Regions from separate parts of the Bacteroides salyersiae genome, predicted to be linked through region 2. Evidence: riboswitches for the same ligand, from Rfam matches in the RefSeq annotation. Region 2 holds a riboswitch; each other region holds the start of a gene.

Region 1 (3,288 bases), 1.5 Mb from region 2:
CTCGTCCGATACTTTTTAATTTATCATTTACAGTAATGGATGTAAGGGCAGAACATCCACTAAAGGTTTCATCTCCGATTTGTTCTACTTCGTTAGGCAATATAATTGATGATAATGCTGTGCAACCGCTGAAAGCTTTTTCTCCTAAAGTAGTCAGATTGTCCGGAAGGATTATAGAAGTTAATTTGTTGCATCCTTTAAAAGCCATATTATCAATGCCTATGATGGAGTAATCACTACCATTAAGTTTGATCGTAGAAGGAATTGTCAGTAATCCGGAATAGGTTATATATGAATCATCATAGGTGACTATTGCGGTATTAGGTTCGCTTCCAGGAATAGCAGTTATGTTTTTATTTCCTACAGTCAAAGTTACGGTATCAGTGGAGATTTCATCAAGGATATTCTTAACAATGCAATAGTAAGAACCTGCATCTTCAACTGTAACTGACGGAATTGTGTAATGAGGAGTTTTTGCATCAGGTATTGCTATTTCATTTTTATACCATTGATAAACAAGAGTATCTCCTTTAAATTCGGGAGCAAAGGTTGCTGATTCACCAGGTGAAACAACAATACTTTCAGGTTGAATTTTTATTGATGGTGCTGTGGGGCCGTTTTTAGCAGCAGGGGCCATTTCTTTCCATGGTTGAGAACTCATGTTAACAGCAAAATTCCATCCATCCCAACAACCGTCTGTTAATTTTCTGCCTGTGGCGCCTACACCACTGTAGCCCCAGGCACTTTCATCTGAACTTTTTAGCCAATAAGACCAATATCCTTGATACCAGCCTGATTGCCAATAATCTTCTGGGTCAAGGCAAGTGAAACCGTCATATCCATAACCTCCGGTGAATATTACGCCCTCTTCGTCCGGATAGTAAATTTTTCCATCTTTTTGAACGGCAAAGTCGCCACTTTTGTTAACATCATATCCGAGACCTGCAATTGTGGAACCATATGCTGTTCCGGTTTCTGTCATACAGAAAAAACGTGGATCAGCAGCTGCAATATCTCTGATCATTTTCTCTCCTGTAGCTTCACCATCCCAACGATATCCCCATACTAAAGCATTAGTTTCTCCTTCTGCATTCCATTGGATAGCTAATGCGGCTTTATTTTCACCTTCGCCAGTCCAATTTTCAATCATTTCCATTGTAAAAGTACCTTCTGCAATAGCTTTCATTGGTACTAACTGTTTTGCGACAGGGTGAGGTTGACCCTGTACTGAAACTTGGGCAGAAACCTGCCATGTGACAAACAGTAAAAGAATTAAAGAGTAAATTTTTCTCATTTTATCATAGTTTAATATTAAAATAAAAATGTTTCTTTTGTTCAAGATTTACAGGCGTAAGAATTTATCACATAGGTTATAATCTAAAAACAATATTCCGATTATTTGTTGCTTTATTTATACCTCGTAAGTTTTTACTGCTTTGTGCCTCCACAGGCAAAAGCAAACTACACATTCCTACTACACATAGGAAACGTTGGAACATAGTTTTTCCCATTAATATTTCTATTTGATAGTTACTTTTCCATCAAATAGCTTCAAAGAGTACCAATATGTATGAATAACCTTTTCTGTACACAACTTTTTGTGTACAAATCAGTGGATTCATAGCTCGTCCTCGAAAGCTATTGAACATGTTGCATGGCAGGTCTTCTGACTCGTTTCCGTGAATAAACGCCTTCCCAATCGGCTTAGAAGCCTCTCAGTGGCATGAGGTAGTGTTCATCACGCTTTTATGAAACATACAGCAACGGGACTGTTCAGGATTCTCACCTGATTCCCTTTTAATCATTTTTCTGAATGCTTGGGAAAAATGAACCAATGCGCGGCAAAGTTAGAAATTTATTAAGTAATAGAGAGAAAAAAACAGATATTTTTTTAATAGATGTATGCGACAGTAATGTTTGGTAGTTATTCTGTTGATTTGAAAACAGAGTAACTATCAAACATGAAAGTACAGAATACCTTATTCTGTTTCAACTTATTGGAACGAATCGTTCCATCTAATTGAAACTCATGGTTCCATCTAATTGAAACGAATGGTTTTATTATGTTGGAACGGATCGTTTCAAGCTATTTGAAACTGATTGGCACTGTATACCTTTTTATTCACTGATTACTTTTCGGTATTCGGCTACTGCCATTTTGGCTGCAAGATGTGCATTGATAAGGTTAGAATGGGCTTGCGTCCACGAAAGTTGCGCCGAAAGCACATCTACCATGCTTGCTTTTCCTTCATTATAAGAAAAAGTAGCCAGGTCGAGGTTCTCCTCTGCCAGTTCCATGGTTTCTTGTGCAGTGGTTACTTGATGTTCCGTTTCCGTCAATTTGGTGAGGGTGGCAGAAAGTTCTTCGTTGATATTATCTGTCACGTAGCTCTGCTGTAACTTTTGTATGCCTATATAAGCTTTTTGTTGGCGGTTGGCCTTGAAGCGTGCTCCCCAACGGAAGATGGGAATATTTACGTTCATGCCGAGAATGGGGGTGAAAGAGACATCGTAGCCCATATTGGGCGATGCCGTAGCCCAACCGCCGGTGAGGAACATGTTTATTTGAGGATTGTACTGGCTGAGGGCGGCTTTTCGTTGTGCTTCACTTTTCTGTATGTTGACTTCCGTACTTGCGTAGTCGGCGCGGCGTTGTAATACGTCATCCAGGTTCATAAGCGTTACCGGTTCGCAGATCACTCCGATGGCACACAGGCTGTCTACCGGTGCATTCGGATCTTCGCCCATTAATATGTTCAGTTTCTGCAATGCTAACGTATAATTCTGACGCGCTTTGATGTATTGTAGCTCGGCTTCCTTTTTACGGGTAGAGATCATTAACAGGTCTGTACGGCTGATCATGCCGTCATTGAAACGGTCTTGTATGATGTCGAACTGTTGTTTTACTATTTCTTCATACCGGGCGGCGGCTTCCAGCATGGCGCGACTGGCAGCAGCGTTCCAATATACGGCATCGCTCTGATAGTGTATCTGATCCAAAGTGAGTTCAGCATTCAGCCTGTCTAATTTTTCATCCGCTTGCGCTATTTTGTTTTGGGCCCGTAAGGCGCCACCGGTATACAATGGCTGTGCTACAACAAATACCCCCTGATAAGTATGGTTACGGTATTGTCCTGCCGGACCGTCCCATGCATCCATTTCTTTCAGATTCAAGGTGCCTTCGCCTGTAATATCCACTTGTGGCAGGAATCCGGTAAAAGCAATTTTGCGTCCTTCCATGCTTGCCACGCTTTTCAACTGTTGTTGCTTTAGTATCTGGCTATAGTT
Region 2 (3,288 bases):
ATTTTCAGTTGTGACAGCGTTTTTCCATTCAGTTCGGGTTTGGTAATCAGGATACGTCTTGAAATCAGATTCTTACTAACCTGTTCCCATTCTACCTCCACTTGTTTACCGAAGAAGACCGTGATAGCCTCAATATCTATCGGATTGGAGATAATTAAAATCTCATCATCCAAATGCAGGATAGTACCCGAGTTAACCAATTCCGTCTCTTTGTTTCCTTCATGATAACGTATACGCGAAATAACAAAATTCCGGTTTACCAACGGGCGTATATCTTTAATTGCCTTTCCGTTTATCGCCTCATTTTTTATAACTAAGGTGACGGGACGTACAGTCAGTTCTTGTAAGTGTCCTAATCCTTTTTCCGCATCGGCCTCTTCTTTGGTCGTATTGATATTTAAAATATACTTCAAGGCAAGTAATGAAAGGATAGCACCCACCACTCCGAGTGGATAGGCTACGGCGTATCCCATTGCTATCTCAGGCGCATCGATACCGTTCAGGTCACTGTTGGCCTGTTGGGCAGCACCCAATCCCGGGGTATTGGTGACGGCACCGGAAAGAATTCCGACCATTGTTGTGATGGGAACGCCTGTGGCGAAGTGTAGGATGATGGTAATAACAACACTCAGAAAGATAGTTGTCATGGCGAGCATGTTCAGTGTAAATCCTCCCTTTTTAAAAGCGGAAAAGAAACCAGGCCCTACCTGTAAACCGATGGAGTAGACAAATAATATCAATCCGAATTCCTTTAGGAAGTGTAGCAGATGTTCGTCTAAGCTCAGGTTGAAATGCCCGAATACGATACCGACGAAAAGTATCCATGTGACACCCAATGAAATTCCGGCTATCTTTATTTTAGCCAGTATGATACCGAAGGCTATAACCAACGATAAAATAAGTACGGAGTGTGCCACTCCACCACCCCAAAGATTGGGGTATCCTTCGAAAAGGTTTCTGAGAAGTTCCATAATATAATAAATTTGTCTTTAATGTATCAACCACAGAACCTCGATTAATTGTATCACAACATAGACATACCCATATTTACAGGTATCTCTTTCGCAGGTTCTTTCATTGGATTCATCTTCTTTCACACTGCTTTCCTAATCCCACGAGTAAAAACAGCCTTTGATGAATGGCAGGTCTTCTGACTGACTCCTTATCTTGAAGCCTTCCCGGTTCTATAAAAAGAACCAGTGGCAAAGGTCTGTTTTCAAGATATTAGCAGAGTTTCACAGCAGCGGGACTGTCCGGGATTTTCACCCGATTCCCTTTTAATCCGAATAGTCGAAATGTCTATCCGCAACCAATTCGGGGCAAAGATAGTCGATTTTATAATTCAATGGGGAAGAAACGAAGAAAAAAGATACGGCTGAATATTTTTTCCTTTTCAAGTTGAATTCTTGATTTAATTTCTAACTTTGTCAGCAATATCGGTTTCTGAAGTAGCTTCAATGCGAACCGGAATTAAAAGGGAATCCTGTGAAAATCAGGGACTATCCCCGTAGCTGTAAGTTTTATCTCTTGCATTTGAAAGAGAAATGTTACAACAATCTTTGCCACTGGTTATTTTTATAGAATCGGGAAGGCGTTGTAATAAAAACAAGTCAGAAGACCTGCCGGTTTCATTACCTCATTCAAGGCTTTCGGGTGAAAGGCGATGGAGTGGATTCTACCGATTTCATTTTATTACTGACCTCCGTGAATTGTCGTATTTGAATAGCTTTATGATGAATTTATTTGTTAAATCTTAATTTATAAGTATGATTAGTTCGGAGATATTCATTATCAAAAGAGATGGGAAAAGAGAAGTGTTTTCTCTTGATAAGATTAAAAATGCGATTGCCAAAGCTTTTTTGTCAGTAGGGAGTTTTGCTACACAGGATGTCATTACCAATGTATTGAGCCGTGTCAGTGTCAGTGATGGAACCAGTGTGGAAGAAATCCAGAATCAGGTGGAAGTAGCTCTGATGGCAGAGCATTATTACAGTGTTGCAAAAGCATATATGCTGTATCGTCAGAAGCATTTGGAAGACCGTGAAGTCAGAGACAAGCTTAGATTCTTGCTTGATTATTGTGACGCTTCCAATCCTGCTACCGGCAGTAAATATGATGCAAATGCAAATGTGGAGAACAAGAACATCGCTACTTTGATAGGTGAATTGCCAAAATCGAATTTTATTCGTTTGAACCGCCGGTTATTGACGGATCGTTTGAAAGATTTGTATGGTAAAGAAGTCTCCGACCGCTATCTTGAACTTTTGAATCATCATTTTATTTATAAGAATGATGAGACTAATCTCGCCAATTACTGTGCAAGTATCACCATGTATCCTTGGTTGATAAACGGCACTGTGGGTGTGGGAGGCAATTCGACGGCTCCGACTAATCTGAAATCTTTCTGTGGAGGATTTGTCAACATGGTATTCATTGTATCCAGTATGTTGAGCGGTGCATGCGCTACTCCGGAGTTTTTAATGTACATGAATTATTTTGTAGGCTTGGAGTATGGACAGGATTACTATAAACACGCTGACAAGGTTGTTGATTTGTCTGCTAAGCAAAGAACGATCGATAAGATTATAACGGATTGTTTTGAACAGATAGTGTATTCTATTAATCAGCCTACGGGTGCACGGAATTTTCAGGCGGTATTTTGGAATGTAGCCTATTATGACAAGTACTATTTCAATAGTCTTTTCGAGCATTTTGTTTTTCCCGATGGAAGTAAACCCGATTGGGATTCTTTGAGTTGGTTGCAAAAGCGCTTTATGAGGTGGTTTAATAAGGAACGCACACGGACCGTTTTGACGTTTCCTGTCGAAACAATGGCATTGCTGACCAAAGATGGTGACGTATTAGATAAAGAATATGGAGATTTCACTGCCGAAATGTATGCCGGAGGGCACTCTTTCTTTACCTATATGAGTGATAATGCCGATTCCCTAAGTAGCTGTTGCCGTTTGCGTAATGAAATACAAGATAATGGTTTCAGTTATACGTTAGGTGCCGGCGGGGTTTCTACCGGTTCGAAGAGTGTATTGACTATTAATCTGAATCGTTGTATCCAGCATGCAGTGAAGTCGGGTATGCTTTATCCTTTCTTTCTGGAAGAGGTCGTCGATTTGGTTCACAAAGTACAACTGGCTTACAATGAGAATCTGAAACAGTTGCAGGCAAAAGGTATGTTACCTTTGTTTGATGCCGGTTATATCAATATGAGTCGTCAATATTTGACTATCGGTGTCAACGGTTTGGTTGAAGCAGCTCAGTTTATGGGAATCG
Region 3 (3,288 bases), 1.2 Mb from region 2:
TTGCGGTAGTCCGGCAAGCTTTTAAGAACAGGTCGAAATTAGGAGCGCTGAAAGTCATGCGTCCTTCTTCGGCCGCTTCAAAATCCGTCATTGCTTTCTGATAATCTTCTTCCGAATAGGATACTCCGTCTTTCACTTTGAATATCTGAATAGGAAATACCGGAACTTCTCCACGGGTGCCTAACCCTTCGATAGTAGCTTTTAACAGTTCTTCAATCACCATGCGTCCTTCGGCGGAAGTATCCGTTCCGTAATTGATGGAGCTGAATACCACCTGATTGCCTCCGCGCGAGTGCATTGTATTCAGATTATGGATAAAACCTTCCATAGCCTGATGGGTATCTTTCCGGGTTTGCTGATAAGCTTTTTCAATGACGCGTGCCAGATGTTCCTTGTCTATATTGATTTGAAGGGCGGTGAGTGCCATGCGCAGTGTTTCACGTTCCAGTTCGTTGGTCTTGATAGAGGGCAGATGTTCTTCGATCAAGGCGCGGATTGCTTTTTCTTCCACTGCGGTATTGGTTTCCATCGCGATATAGAAGCTGATAAAAGAACTCAGGTGTTTGCGGAATGATTTATTTACTCCCTTTGCCATGAAAAAGTCGAATGCCGGGATGGCTTGTCCGCCATGTTGTTCGTTCTGATTGGTTTGGAAGATGATAGTTGCCAATGTGGCATAACTTTGGATGCTTTGCGGGGTACGTATGCTGCCGTTTTTGGTACGGAATCCACGTTCGAAAAGATCGTCCATGTCATACTGGATACAAGTAGTGGTCTTTGTAGGGTAGTAGTCCAGATCATGTATATGGATATCCCCCAATTGATGTGCTTCTGCAAATCGCTTGGGCAGTAAGTATTTATACGTGTAATCTTTGGTCACTTCTGAAGCGAAAGTCATCATTTGACCTGCCGGAGTATGGCTGCTCATATTGGCATTGCTCAAGTTCACGTCATTCTTGTCGATAGCGACAATTCCGTCCATGACATGCTTCATCTGTGTTTTTTTATCGCGTTCCGTATTACGCCATTCGCGATAGATGATGTACTTTTTTGCAACTTCGGGCCGTACTTTCATTAATTCTTTTTCCACCAAGTCTTGAATTTCTTCTACAGTGATGGTAGGATTGGAAAAGCGGCTGATGACATTCATGGTAATATCCGCTACGAGCTGTTGCTCGTCAGTGATACCGGAGGCACTGAACGCTTTGCTTATAGCGTTCTTGATCTTACTAATAGAGAAATCTTCTCTTTTACCATCACGTTTGATGATACAAATTTCAGCGTAGTTCATAACTTTAACTCCCGAAAGTAATTTATAAATTAAACAATTAGATAATTTACTATTTACGATTAGCGTAACTCTGATGATCGATCGTCAATCGTGAAATGGTAAATCTGTCCGGCCGGTCTTCTGACTTATCTCTCCTTCGCAACGCCTTCCCACGATGAAACTCGCAGTGGCATAGTGTGCGGATTCTCAGAGAATTACAGCAGCGGGTACTGTCGCCGATTTGCACAGCGTTCCCTTTTGACTAAACCTCTTTTTAGCTCCGGAACGGGGACAAAGATAGTAGAATTACTTGTAGGTTGGTTAGCTTTTAACATTAAAATTCGGGAAACTTTTCTTTCTTCTTGATACAGAAAGTTTTCCGTTTTGGAAAACTTTTAAGAGGAAAACTTAAACAGGTTCTCAGTTTTATAAGATCAACCAAATTGCAACAATGTGACCTATACTGCCACCCAGGCAGAAGAGATGGAATACTGAATGCATGTAGGGTTTGCGCAATGAATAGAATATGGCTCCGATGATATAAGATACTCCTCCACCGATGAGCCACCAGAAGGCGGAGGATGCCCCTATTTCTGAAAGACAGCCCATTAGCGGTTTTAATGCTATCAGGATGGAGGCGCCCATTCCGACATAGCAGCATGTTTCCAGATTACTGTGTTCTTTTAGTTTTTTGAAACTAAGGATAAAACCGATAAGGGCGGATAACCAGACAAATGCAAAGATGCCCCAGCCCCATCCGCCGGCATTGCGCATCACCAGCAAGGTGAAAGGGGTATAGGTACCTGCAATGTGCAGATAGATGGCTCCGTGATCAAATTTCCGTAATAATTCTTTCGTCGTTCCCGGAGCGGAAGCATGATACCAGGTAGAACTGATATAAGAGGATAACATTCCCGCCAAATAGACAGAAACGCAGGCAACGGCCCAGTGGGGATCGTTGCCTGCGGCTGCTTTTATCAATAAGAAGTATCCTGCTATGATTCCTAACAGAATACCGGCTCCATGACTCAGTGTGTTGGCGAGCTCTTCACCATGTGTATATCGATGATTGTTCAATGTCGTATCTTTATTGGTTTCGGTTGTAAAGGTACTCCATTTTTCCAAAACAACAGGCTCTTATTCTTTCTTTAGAATAATTTTGCTGCTGTATTGTGCCGCTATCTGTTTACGGAATTCAAGAAAATCTTTATAAATCTCTTTAGGATAAATTCCCCGGTGCATCAATAAGCGATGTATGATACATATTTCTTTGTCCTTTATCATTAAGGAAGAACTAAAACTTCCGAAGCTGCTTGTTACTTGGCAAGTCTTGGGGAGAGATTCGATAGTATATCCTTCCGGTATTTGCAGGCAAATACTGTCTGTATCCAAATAGCCGTAATTTATATGGATATCCTGTACACGTTGTTTAAGATCGGGCGTTGTAAATCCTTTACGGAAGATGTTGGCCGGGATAAACAATCGATTTCCTGTTTTATTTCCGTATTGTTCCGTTTCGATCGTATATTGGATATCGATCATGGGAATGACTTCTTTGGCTTCGTTGATTTGTATATTGTTTATATTAGCCTGTATCAGATTGATGCCGGAACGTAAATAATCTTTCCGGTGTGACGGCTCGAGCCTGGTGATACCTGCCATACTTTCATATTGAAACAAACGAGAGATTCCGCTGGCTTTTATCTTTGCTCCTCCGGTAGGAGTGAGAGTGACAGAAGCGTTAGTTGTTTGCGTATTTAACGAATCGGGATAGGAGGGCAGGCGGCACATAATCCCTCCTTCTTTTGTAATCAATAGAGCATCATGTCCGGCAATACCGCTATGTACATATCCGAATGGTAGCTGCGGATTGGTGCATTCCAACCAAAGCGTATCTTCCGGGAGCGGAACCTGCAGGATGGCATGATTCATTTGATCGACACTGGAAAAATCAGGCAGTAGCCGTTCGTTGTCAGTACTGATTACAGTATAAACAGACGGGATACCCAGTTCCTTCA

The links. Region 2 has a riboswitch for cobalamin ahead of nrdD (anaerobic ribonucleoside-triphosphate reductase). Riboswitches for the same ligand answer to the same signal wherever they lie in the genome.
Region 1: it holds a riboswitch for cobalamin, as region 2 does, so the genes downstream of both, RB604_RS19640 (leucine-rich repeat protein) here and nrdD (anaerobic ribonucleoside-triphosphate reductase) in region 2, are expected to answer to the same signal.
Region 3: it holds a riboswitch for cobalamin, as region 2 does, so the genes downstream of both, RB604_RS20520 (anaerobic ribonucleoside triphosphate reductase) here and nrdD (anaerobic ribonucleoside-triphosphate reductase) in region 2, are expected to answer to the same signal.

Annotation. Positions count from the first base shown of each region.
Region 1 covers NZ_CP133452.1:5,104,479-5,107,766, reverse strand. Annotated here, with positions in the region: gene RB604_RS19640 (leucine-rich repeat protein) at 1-1,186, opposite strand, end outside; cobalamin riboswitch at 1,640-1,852, opposite strand; gene RB604_RS19635 (TolC family protein) at 2,119-3,288, opposite strand, start outside.
Region 2 covers NZ_CP133452.1:1,002,558-1,005,845, reverse strand. Annotated here, with positions in the region: gene RB604_RS03730 (putative transporter) at 1-971, opposite strand, end outside; cobalamin riboswitch at 1,124-1,329, opposite strand; cobalamin riboswitch at 1,421-1,641, shown strand; gene nrdD (anaerobic ribonucleoside-triphosphate reductase) at 1,767-3,288, shown strand, end outside.
Region 3 covers NZ_CP133452.1:5,367,483-5,370,770, reverse strand. Annotated here, with positions in the region: gene RB604_RS20520 (anaerobic ribonucleoside triphosphate reductase) at 1-1,291, opposite strand, end outside; cobalamin riboswitch at 1,385-1,570, opposite strand; gene trhA (PAQR family membrane homeostasis protein TrhA) at 1,697-2,347, opposite strand; gene RB604_RS20510 (DUF3858 domain-containing protein) at 2,408-3,288, opposite strand, start outside.